DNA from 3 places in the Sphingomonas sp. STIS6.2 genome. Region 1 is predicted to be linked to each of the others. Evidence: predicted binding sites of a transcription regulator. Region 1 holds the regulator's gene; each other region holds the start of a gene.

Region 1 (3,276 bases):
GTCGTTTGCCGCGATCACCGCGATCATCGCACTGCACGAGCATCCCGTCGTCCGTGCCACGTTCGCGCCGCATGACGAGGGCCGCGGCAGACGCCTGTTGCGCGGCGCCGCGTCGCTCCTGCTGACCGGGCTCGTCGTCGAGGCGGCGCTGATGCCTATCGCGGTCTATCATTTCCATAAGGCCGGGTTGTACGGCGCGGTCGCCAATATCGTCGCGATCCCGCTGACCACGTTCGTCGTGATGCCGTTCGAGGCGCTGGCGCTGCTGCTCGACACGATCGGGCTCGGCGCGCCCGCCTGGTGGCTGGTGCAGCATGCGCTCGACGCGCTGCTGTGCCTTGCGCGCGCGGTGGCCCACGCACCGGGCGCGGTCCGCGCGCTGCCGGCGGTTCCCGACGGGGCGTTTGCGCTGATGGTCGTTGGCGGAGTGTGGATCGCGCTGTGGCGGACACGGTGGCGACGGATCGGGATCCTGCCCTTGGCGGTCGGCGCGATCTGGGCGCTGACGACGCCGTCACCCGATATCCTGGTGACGGGCGATGGCCGCCACGTCGCGGTCCGGACCGCCGCAGGGCTCGCGCTGCTCCGCGATCGGGCGGGGGATTATGTCCGCGATACGCTGGCGGAGAATGGCGGGGTCGATGGTGAGCCGCTGCTGCTCGCGGATCAGCCCGATGCGCGGTGCAGCCGCGACCTGTGCCTGACCGATGTCGTCGCTCACGGCCGGGCGTGGCGCGTGCTGGCGACGCGCAGCGTTTACCGGGTGCCGATCGCCGAAATGGTGGCCGCATGCCGGCGCGCGGACATCGTCATCAGCGAGCGCGGGCTGCCGCGCGGTTGTACGCCGCGATGGCTGAAGCTCGATCGATCGGTGCTCGCGCGTACCGGGGGGATCGCGCTGACTCTGACCACGGGGCGGATGATGACGGTGCTCAATCCGGGGGACCGGCACCCGTGGCGCGATCCGCCGACGCTGGCGCGGTCGTCGCGACGGTCCGGTGCGGGGGGCGATCAGCGCGGGGTGGCCGGGGGTGTGGCCGCGGTCCGGTTTCGGTTGCCGGGCCGGGGGTGGTCGGAGCGATAGGCCGCGACCGGAGTGTCGGGTTGTGATCCTGCGCGGCAGGGGCCCCCGACTGGCGCTCGCGCGATTCCGAAACCCGGACGTTTGTGCCTGGGCCCGTTGGCCAGCGCGTCGGATCGACATTTTCGTCGGTCCGCATTTTGCTGAGAGGTTTGCCTAGCCGATCGTCATCTGGGCCTCGATTAAAGCCCAAAGTCGTGGAGGGTGGCGTGCCTGGCTCTGGATCCTGACTTTCGTCAGGATGACGGAGGAGGTGGGACTGGGCCTGCTGGTTTAATGCGAGTGCGGCCTGCTTCCACCGTTAGCTCCGTCCGGGGATGCGGGACGGTGGCCAACGTTGGAGCTGGATTATACCGGTCTTATGCAAAGCAAGCGGCTACTAAGCCCGCCAATATTCGACGCTTGTCGGCGACGCGCTTTTCGTGGCGATGTCATTGGTCGCGGTTCATCGAACGCCACACCCGCCGGTTGCGCGGCGGTGATTATCGCCAGCGCCCCCAGCATTCGTCAGTCGTAGCGGCGCAGGATACCCGACAGCTTGCCCTGAACCCGGACCTGAGCGGGCGCATAACGCTGCGGGTCATAGGCGCGGTTGGCCGGGTCGAGCCGGACCATCGCGCCCTCGCGGCGGAAATATTTCAACGTCGCTTCGCTGTCCTCGATCAGCGCGACGACGATTTCGCCGTCGCGTGCGATCTCGGTACGGCGGATCAGCGCATAATCGCCGTCAAGGATGCCGGCTTCGACCATCGAGTCCCCCGAAACCTCCAGCGCATAATGCTCGCCAGTGCCGAGCAAAGCGGCCGGGACGGCAAGCATCGAACTGCCTTCAAAGGCTTCGATCGGCACGCCGGCGGCGATCCGGCCATGCAGCGGGATTTCGACGACATCGTTCGCCGCGATGCGGTCGGGCGATGCGGGCGTGGCGCTGGCCGTGTCCGGCGCAGATACGGTGCCGGCCGATGCCTTAGCCTCCGACTTCGGCCCCGACTTCGCCGCAGTCTGTGCAATTGCCGCCTCGGGACGCTCGGGCATCCTCAGCACTTCGAGCGCGCGCGCCCGGTTGGGCAGGCGTCGGATGAAGTTGCGCTCCTCAAGCGCGCTGATCAGACGGTGCACGCCCGATTTCGATTTCAGGTCGAGCGCGTCCTTCATCTCCTCGAACGAGGGCGACACGCCCGTCTCGGCGAGGCGGTCATTGATGAAGCAGACAAGCTCGTGCTGCTTGCGCGTGAGCATAACGGTTCTCCGTCCGGAACAGACGAGGAACTTCTATGGAACACCTGCAGCTTCGTCAAGCGGTGACGTCAAGCGATGACGAGGATTTCCGCCGAGTCGCCCGCCCTCGCCGCCGGCGCGTCGCCATCGCGGATGATCAGGCAGGACGAACGGGCGAGCGTCAGCAGCATTGAGCTGTCCTGGATAGTCGAGGCATAGGCGCGACCGTCGCGCAGTTCGGCGCGCATATAGTCGGTCCGCGACTGGTTGGGCGGAAGATCCTCGCCGAGCAGCGCGTGCGTCGTCTGCGGCAGGGGATCGCGCGCGCCGAGCATGTGCGCGACGACGGGGCGGACGAACAGGATCGCGGTGACGAAGGCGGAGACGGGATTGCCCGGCAGGCCGAGCAGCATCGTCCGGCCAAGCGTACCCGCCATCATCGGCTTGCCCGGGCGCAGCGCGATCCGCCAGAAGTCGATTGCCCCGCCGGCCGCCTCGATCGCGGGGCGGACGAGGTCGTGATCGCCGACCGACGCGCCCCCCGTGGTTACCAGCAGATCGGCGTCGACCCCGGCAAAGGCGTCACGCAGCGTGTCGAGCCGGTCGGGGAGGATTCCGAGATCGATAATGTCGACGGGCAGGTCGGCGAGCATCGCGGCGAGCATGATGCCGTTTGATTCCGGTAGCGGGACGGGGTCGCTGGTCGAGCCGGGCGGAACGAGCTCGTCCCCCGTCGCGGCGACCGCGACGCGCAGCCGGCGGCCGACCGACAGCGTGCCGTGTCCGCCGGTCGCAGCGACCGCGATGCGCGCGGGCGTCAGCCGATCGCCGGCCGCGATCAGCCGCGTGCCGGTCGCGAAGTCGAGCCCCTTGCGGCGTGTGTTGCGGCCTTCAAAGGCGGGGCCTTCGCCGTCGAGCATCAGCCGGTCGCCGTCGCGCGCGGCCTCTTCCTGAACAAGGACGGTATCAGCGCCGGG
Region 2 (3,276 bases), 160 kb from region 1:
CCCGTGCCGCGATACATAAAGGTCGACCGGCGCGTGCGTCTCGACGCCCGCCGCGACGTCGGCGCAGTGGAACGCGACATTCGTCAGGTGCCCCGCGCGGTGCTTCGCCACTGCGATCAGTTTCGGGGATAGGTCGATGCCGATCACCTGCCCGTCCGGCAGAGCCTGCGCACTCGCCAGCGACGTGGCGCCGGCGCCGCAACCGATATCGACGATAGTGCCGGCCTGCGGTCCGGCCGCCGCAAGGATCGCGGCGTTCAGTACAGGCGCAAGCCTCTCGAAGCTGCGGTCGGTACGGCGCCATTCGATGGCCCAGATGTCGCCGACGCGTCCGGTCCAGTCTCGATCACTGGTCATGATCCGCCGTATCGCATGGTCGAACTCCCGTCTGTGCGCACAAGATCAGCTCTTGTGGCGCGTTTGACGCAAGTCGTGAAGCGTATGCCCGCCAAGGCTCGCTGGATTTCCGGACGATCGCCCAACACGCGTCCCGCTGCGGCCTATCAGCTCAACCAGGCGAGACGAGACTCGCCCGACCCATCAGCCCTGGACGCTGCCTCGCCCTGTCGCAGGAAGCGGAGCCCTTCCCCGCGAGGAAAAGGGCTCCGACTCTCACTCAGGCGTCGTCTTCGGCGTCGGGACCGACCATCATTTCCTCGGCGACCTTGTCGGTGCGCGCGCGGATCTGCTTTTCGAGACGATCGGCCGTCTCGGGATTGTCCTTGAGGAAGGTCTTCGAATTCTCGCGACCCTGACCTAGCCGGACGCTGTCATAGCTGAACCACGCACCCGATTTCTCGACCAGCCCGGCCTTCACGCCGAGATCAAGAATCTCGCCAAGCTTGGAGACGCCCTGCCCGTACATGATGTCGAATTCGACCTGCTTGAACGGCGGCGCGACCTTGTTCTTGACGACCTTCACGCGCGTCTGGTTGCCGGTGACCTCGTCGCCCGCCTTGACCGCACCGATGCGGCGAATGTCGAGACGGACCGAAGCGTAGAACTTCAGCGCATTGCCGCCCGTCGTCGTCTCCGGGTTGCCGTACATGACGCCGATCTTCATGCGGAGCTGGTTGATGAAGATCACCATGCAACGCGACCGGCTGATCGAACCGGTCAGCTTGCGAAGGCTCTGCGACATCAGGCGTGCCTGAAGCCCGACATGGCTGTCGCCCATCTCGCCCTCGATTTCGGCGCGCGGCACGAGCGCTGCGACCGAATCGACGACGAGCACGTCGATCGCGTTCGAACGGACCAGCGTATCGACGATCTCGAGCGCCTGCTCACCGGTGTCCGGCTGCGACACGATCAGCTCGTCGATGTTGACGCCAAGCTTCTTGGCATAGACCGGGTCGAGCGCATGCTCGGCGTCGACGAATGCCGCGGTGCCACCATTCTTCTGCGCTTCGGCAATGACGTGGAGTGCGAGCGTGGTCTTGCCCGAGCTTTCCGGACCGTAGATCTCGATCACGCGGCCGCGCGGCAGGCCGCCGACGCCGAGCGCGATGTCGAGCCCGAGCGAGCCGGTCGAGATCACCTCGACCTGCATCGTCTCCTTCGAGCCCAGACGCATCGCCGAGCCCTTGCCGAACGCGCGGTCGATCTGCGCGAGTGCGGCATCGAGCGCCTTTTGCCGGTCGTTGGTTGCTGTTGCCATGCCGGTGTCGATCACTTTCAGATTAGCGGCCATCGATAAGCTCCCATCGCTAAAGCAAGCGCGCGTGCCATTCAACGCGTCAAACGCCATGTATTGCTTTTGTTCTCACGGAACAAGTGCGGAACATCGGGGAATGTGAAAAAGGGCGGCCGCCTTTCGGTGACCGCCCTCCCATCATGGGTCCGCTTCGGCGTCTTGGGAGAAACCTTGGGCCGGTCGGCCAAACCCTGGCGCCGATCCGGTAGTGGACATCCCGATTTGACGCTTCCGACTGGTGCGATGCAATCGATTTTATAGCGTCCGGAGTCCCAAAGCCGAACAGTTTCGAAGCGGCAGTTGAACTGTGTTCAGCGCAGCGTGCACGCCAGCGTCCACCAGCCTTGCGCAGCGGCATCCGTCGCCGCGGAATCACGGGCCGCGATGCTGTCGAACAGCGCAAAGCAGGTCGCCCCCGATCCCGACATGCGCGCGAGCAGCACGCCCGGCGCTGCGTCGAGGAGCGCGCGCACCCGGGCAATCTCCGGCGCGATCGCGCAGGCCGGCGCCTCGAGGTCGTTCCGCCCGACAATCGCGCGTTCGAGCAGCGGCCCCTTGCCGAGCGGCCCGCGGTCGATCCCGTCCCACGCGCCAAATACCGCCGCGGTCGACACCGCCACGCCCGGATTGACGCACAGCAACGGCGTTCCCGCCAGCCCATCGACCTCGACGAGCGTGTCGCCGCGCCCGGTGCCGAACGTCGTCCGGTTGACGAGGCACGCGGGCACGTCCGAACCCAGTCGGGCGGCAATGTCGTGAAGAGCCGGATCCTGCACCGCGACGCCGTACAACCGCGCCAGCGCGCGCAGCGTCGCCGCGGCATCGGCGGACCCGCCACCGATCCCCGATGCGATCGGCAGCCGCTTGTCGAGCGTGATCGCGTGGTGCGCGGCGATCCCGAACGTCGCGACGAACGCGTCCGCCGCGGCCGTCACGAGGTTGCCATCCCATGGCGCAGCGTCGGTGCCCCCCGCCGCCGGGCGCAATGCCGCGGCGAACGGCCCGATGATGGCAAAGCTGTCCACGTCCGCCGTGCGCACCGTGACGACGTCGCCATGCTCGGCAAAGGCGAACAGCGTCTCGAGTTCATGATAGCCGTCCGCCCGGCGGTGACGCACATGCAGCGCGAGATTGATCTTGGCAGGTGCGGTTTCGGTCGTCGTCGGCATCGGCGTCTCGGGATCAGGGGTCAGCGGCACGCAGCGATCGGCAGGCCGGTGTCGATCTTCGCGGCGATGCGCGCGCGCTCCTCGGCATCGCCGGTGACGATCGCGGCCTGCCACGCATAGCGCGCCTCGTAGCGTCGGCCCATGCTCCAATAGGCATCACCCAGATGATCGCCGATTTCGGCATTGGTCGGCTCCGCCTGCGCGGCACGCTCGAGCAACGGCAGCGCGCGCCGCGTATCGCCGGCGCGGTGATAGGCCCAGCCGAGCGAGTCGGTGACGGACGGGTTGGCGGGATCGAGCCGGCTCGCCCGTTCGAGCAGGCGAATCGAGCCCGCGATGTCGTCGCCATGCTCGACCTGTGCGAATCCGAGATAATTGAGCGCGAGCGGTTGCGTCGGGGCGAGGGCAACCGCC
Region 3 (3,276 bases), on a different contig from region 1:
GTCGGCGGTGCGGATCGCATCCTCGTCATGCTCGACGACGAGCACGGTGTTGCCGAGATCGCGCAGACGGCGCAGCGTCTTGAGGAGCATGTCGTTGTCGCGCTGGTGCAGGCCGATGCTGGGCTCATCGAGGACGTAGAGCACGCCCGACAGCCCGCTGCCGATCTGCGACGCGAGGCGGATGCGCTGGCTCTCGCCGCCGCTTAGGGTGCCGCTGGTACGGTCGAGGTTGAGATAGTCGAGGCCGACATTGTTGAGGAAGCCGAGGCGTTCGACGATTTCCTTCAGGATGCGTTCGGCGATCGCGTTCTGCTGGTCGCCGAGATGCTGCGGCATGTCGGTGAAGAACTGGAGCGCGTCGACGACCGAGAGGTGGGTCGCGTAGCTGATATCCTTCATCGCGATCTTGACCGCGAGCGCCTCGGGTTTCAGGCGCGCGCCGGCGCAGACCTCGCACGGGGCGGCGGACTGGTATTTGTTCAGCTCCTCGCGCATCCACGCGCTCTCGGTCTGGAGCAGGCGGCGGTTGAGGTTGCCGATGACGCCCTCGAACGGCTTGGAGACGTCGTATTTCTTCTTGCCGTCGATGAAGGTGAGCGTGACGGGCTTGCCCTTCGAGCCGTGCAGGATGACGCGCTGCACCTCCTCGGGGAGCTCGCCCCAGGGGGTCTCGATGTCGAACTTGTATTCGCGCGCGAGGCTGCCGAGGACCTGCATGTAATAGGGCGAGGGCGGGTTGGATTTCGCCCAGGGGACGACCGCGCCCTTCTTGATGCTGAGCATGTGGTTGGGGACGACGAGGTCTTCGTCGAACAGCAGCTTCTCGCCGAGGCCGTCACAGGCCGGGCACGCGCCTTGGGGGGCGTTGAACGAGAAGAGACGCGGCTCGATCTCGGAGATGGTGAAGCCGCTGACCGGGCAGGCGAACTTCTCGCTGAAGACGATGCGGCCGTCGGGGGCGTTGCTGCCGAGGATCTCGGACTTGGGGGTGTGCGGCTCGACCGGGTCGGCGGGATCGACATAGGCGAGGCCCTCGGCGAGCTTCAGCGCGGTTTCGAAGCTCTCGGCCAGGCGCGTGGCGATCTCGCCGCCGACGACGAGGCGGTCGACGACGACCTCGATGTCGTGCTTGTACTTCTTGTCGAGCGCGGGGGCTTCGTCGATGTCGTGGATCGTGCCGTCGATGCGGACGCGGGTGAAGCCCGCCTTCTGCCACTCGGCGAGCTCCTTGCGATACTCGCCCTTGCGGCCGCGGACGACGGGGGCGAGCAAATAGAGGCGCGTGCCCTCGGGGAGCGCCATGACGCGGTCGACCATCTGGCTGACGGTCTGCGCGGCGATCGGCTCGCCGGTCGCGGGGGAATAGGGGATGCCGACGCGCGCCCAGAGCAGGCGCATGTAATCGTAGATCTCGGTGACGGTCGCGACGGTCGAGCGCGGGTTGCGCGAGGTCGTCTTCTGCTCGATCGAGATGGCGGGGCTGAGGCCCTCGATATGGTCGACATCGGGCTTCTGCATCAGTTCGAGGAACTGGCGGGCATAGGCGGACAGGCTCTCGACGTAGCGGCGCTGACCCTCGGCGTAGATGGTGTCGAACGCGAGGCTCGACTTGCCCGAGCCGGACAGCCCGGTGATCACCGTCAGCGTGTCGCGGGGGATGTCGATATCGACATCCTTGAGGTTGTGTTCACGCGCGCCGCGTACGGAAATCTTGGTCAGCATAGGAGATTCTGTTCCACATTTGTTCGGACGCGACAAGCCCGGGAGGGCGCCGGGCGGGTGCTCGCAAAGATGGGTAACGCCGAACCATTGTCCAAGGTGCCGACGATAGTTACATAGTGTATTGTTAGTACAATACAGTGCTGGAGACCGAGATGGGCAAGAAGAAGGAGCGTCGCGAACGCGAGGCGCGGGAGCGCGAGGCCGAGACGGGCGCGACGAAAGGCGAGGGTTTCGAGGCGCGTTGGTCCGCCAAGGCGGGCAAGCATGGCGGCGCGGCGCCGTTCGCGGGGATCGCGGCGGCGCTGACGCGGCAGATGGGCACGCCCGCGGGACGCCAGGTCATCGCGGCCGGGCTGATGATGGCCGCGACCGCGATCACGGCGAAGGATATGCGTGGGGCGACGCCGTCACCTGCACCGCCCGAGCCGCCGAAGCCGCCGAAGCCGCCAGAACCCTCGGCCGAGGCTTCGCCGGAGGCTCCGGGCGGGTCGACGGCGGGCAGCGGGCCGTTCGCGGGCGAGACGCCGGAACCGCCCAGGAGCGACGCCGCTGCGCTGCCGCCCGAATTCGCGAAGGTGATCGACTCGTTCGCATCGGGCCTGGAGCGGTTCGCGGCGAACTTCGCCAAGCCGCCAAAGGGCTGACCCGCTTGATCCTCCCCCGCAAGGGGGAGGATTCCAAGCTCAGCGCGGCGTCGCGGGCGTCGGCGGCACAGGGACCAGTTCGTAGAGATCGAGGATCGCGCCCTGCCCCGCGCGCGTCATCACGAGGCGCCAGCGCAGCGGGCCGACACGCTCGACGACGCCCGCGACGTCGCGCGCCGGGTTGGTGCCATAGGGCGGCGCGACCTGCGCGGGCGTGGTGCGGACGGTGCCGAGGAACACCTGCCGCCGGTCGCCGTCGGGGTGCAGCCAGCCACCGGGCAGCGTCGTGCCGGTCTGCTTGGTGAAGGACAGCCCGGCGCCGTTGCCGTCGACATAGCAGAAATCGGGCGCGAAGCTCGCATAGCCCGCGCGGCCGCCGAGCCGGACCAGCCGGCAGCGATAGGAGCCGGGCGACAGCGCGGGCAGGTCGAGCGCAGCGGCGGGATCGAGCAGCGCGCCCTCGGCCGCGATCCGGCCCGCCAGCCGTCTGGGCACGGCGGCGCGCGCGCGCGTCCAGCTGGCGTCGAGCGCCGCGAGCCGCGCGCGGTCGCCGGGCGTCGCGATCGTCGTCCAGTTTGGGGCGACCGGTGCGGGGTCCGCCGCCACGGCCGGGGCCTTGCCCGCGCTGCCGCCCCGGGGCTGCGTCGCACAGCCGGCGAGACAGGCCGTTCCTACCGCCAGGATCATCAACGCACGCAAAGGCAGGCTCCTTGCACGGCCGGTCGCGACGGTGGCGTCGCCGCGGCGTGGAGACGAGTGGCTATGCCGGGCTGGTAAACGGATTGCTAACAACTTCACTGATCTGGCTCAGTTTCGACCCGAGGTGAGGGATGGATGCGGTGAGGTGCGGGTGAGCGGTTGGTGGAGATTGGCAGGGTGCGAGGCAACCCCCTGCCTGTCGTCATTTCGG

Evidence for each region. The regulator LexA, encoded in region 1, represses DNA repair genes until DNA is damaged. The targets are predictions, from matches to a motif close to GTTCCNCNCTTGTTCT.
Region 2: recA (recombinase RecA) is a predicted target of LexA. The motif match lies at 1,767-1,782, and genes of this name have one in related genera.
Region 3: uvrA (excinuclease ABC subunit UvrA) is a predicted target of LexA. The motif match lies at 1,733-1,748, and genes of this name have one in related genera.

What each region holds. Positions count from the first base shown of each region.
Region 1 is NZ_JPDP02000041.1:420,419-423,694, forward strand. It holds gene sphst_RS08190 (ComEC/Rec2 family competence protein) at 1-1,084, shown strand, start outside; gene lexA (transcriptional repressor LexA) at 1,589-2,320, opposite strand; gene sphst_RS08200 (molybdopterin molybdotransferase MoeA) at 2,389-3,276, opposite strand, start outside.
Region 2 is NZ_JPDP02000041.1:259,551-262,826, reverse strand. It holds gene sphst_RS07455 (class I SAM-dependent methyltransferase) at 1-357, opposite strand, end outside; gene recA (recombinase RecA) at 617-1,690, opposite strand; gene sphst_RS07445 (4-(cytidine 5'-diphospho)-2-C-methyl-D-erythritol kinase) at 2,005-2,862, opposite strand; gene sphst_RS07440 (tetratricopeptide repeat protein) at 2,883-3,276, opposite strand, start outside.
Region 3 is NZ_JPDP02000039.1:2,010-5,285, forward strand. It holds gene uvrA (excinuclease ABC subunit UvrA) at 1-1,722, opposite strand, end outside; gene sphst_RS05630 (hypothetical protein) at 1,875-2,366, shown strand; gene sphst_RS05635 (DUF4893 domain-containing protein) at 2,406-3,065, opposite strand.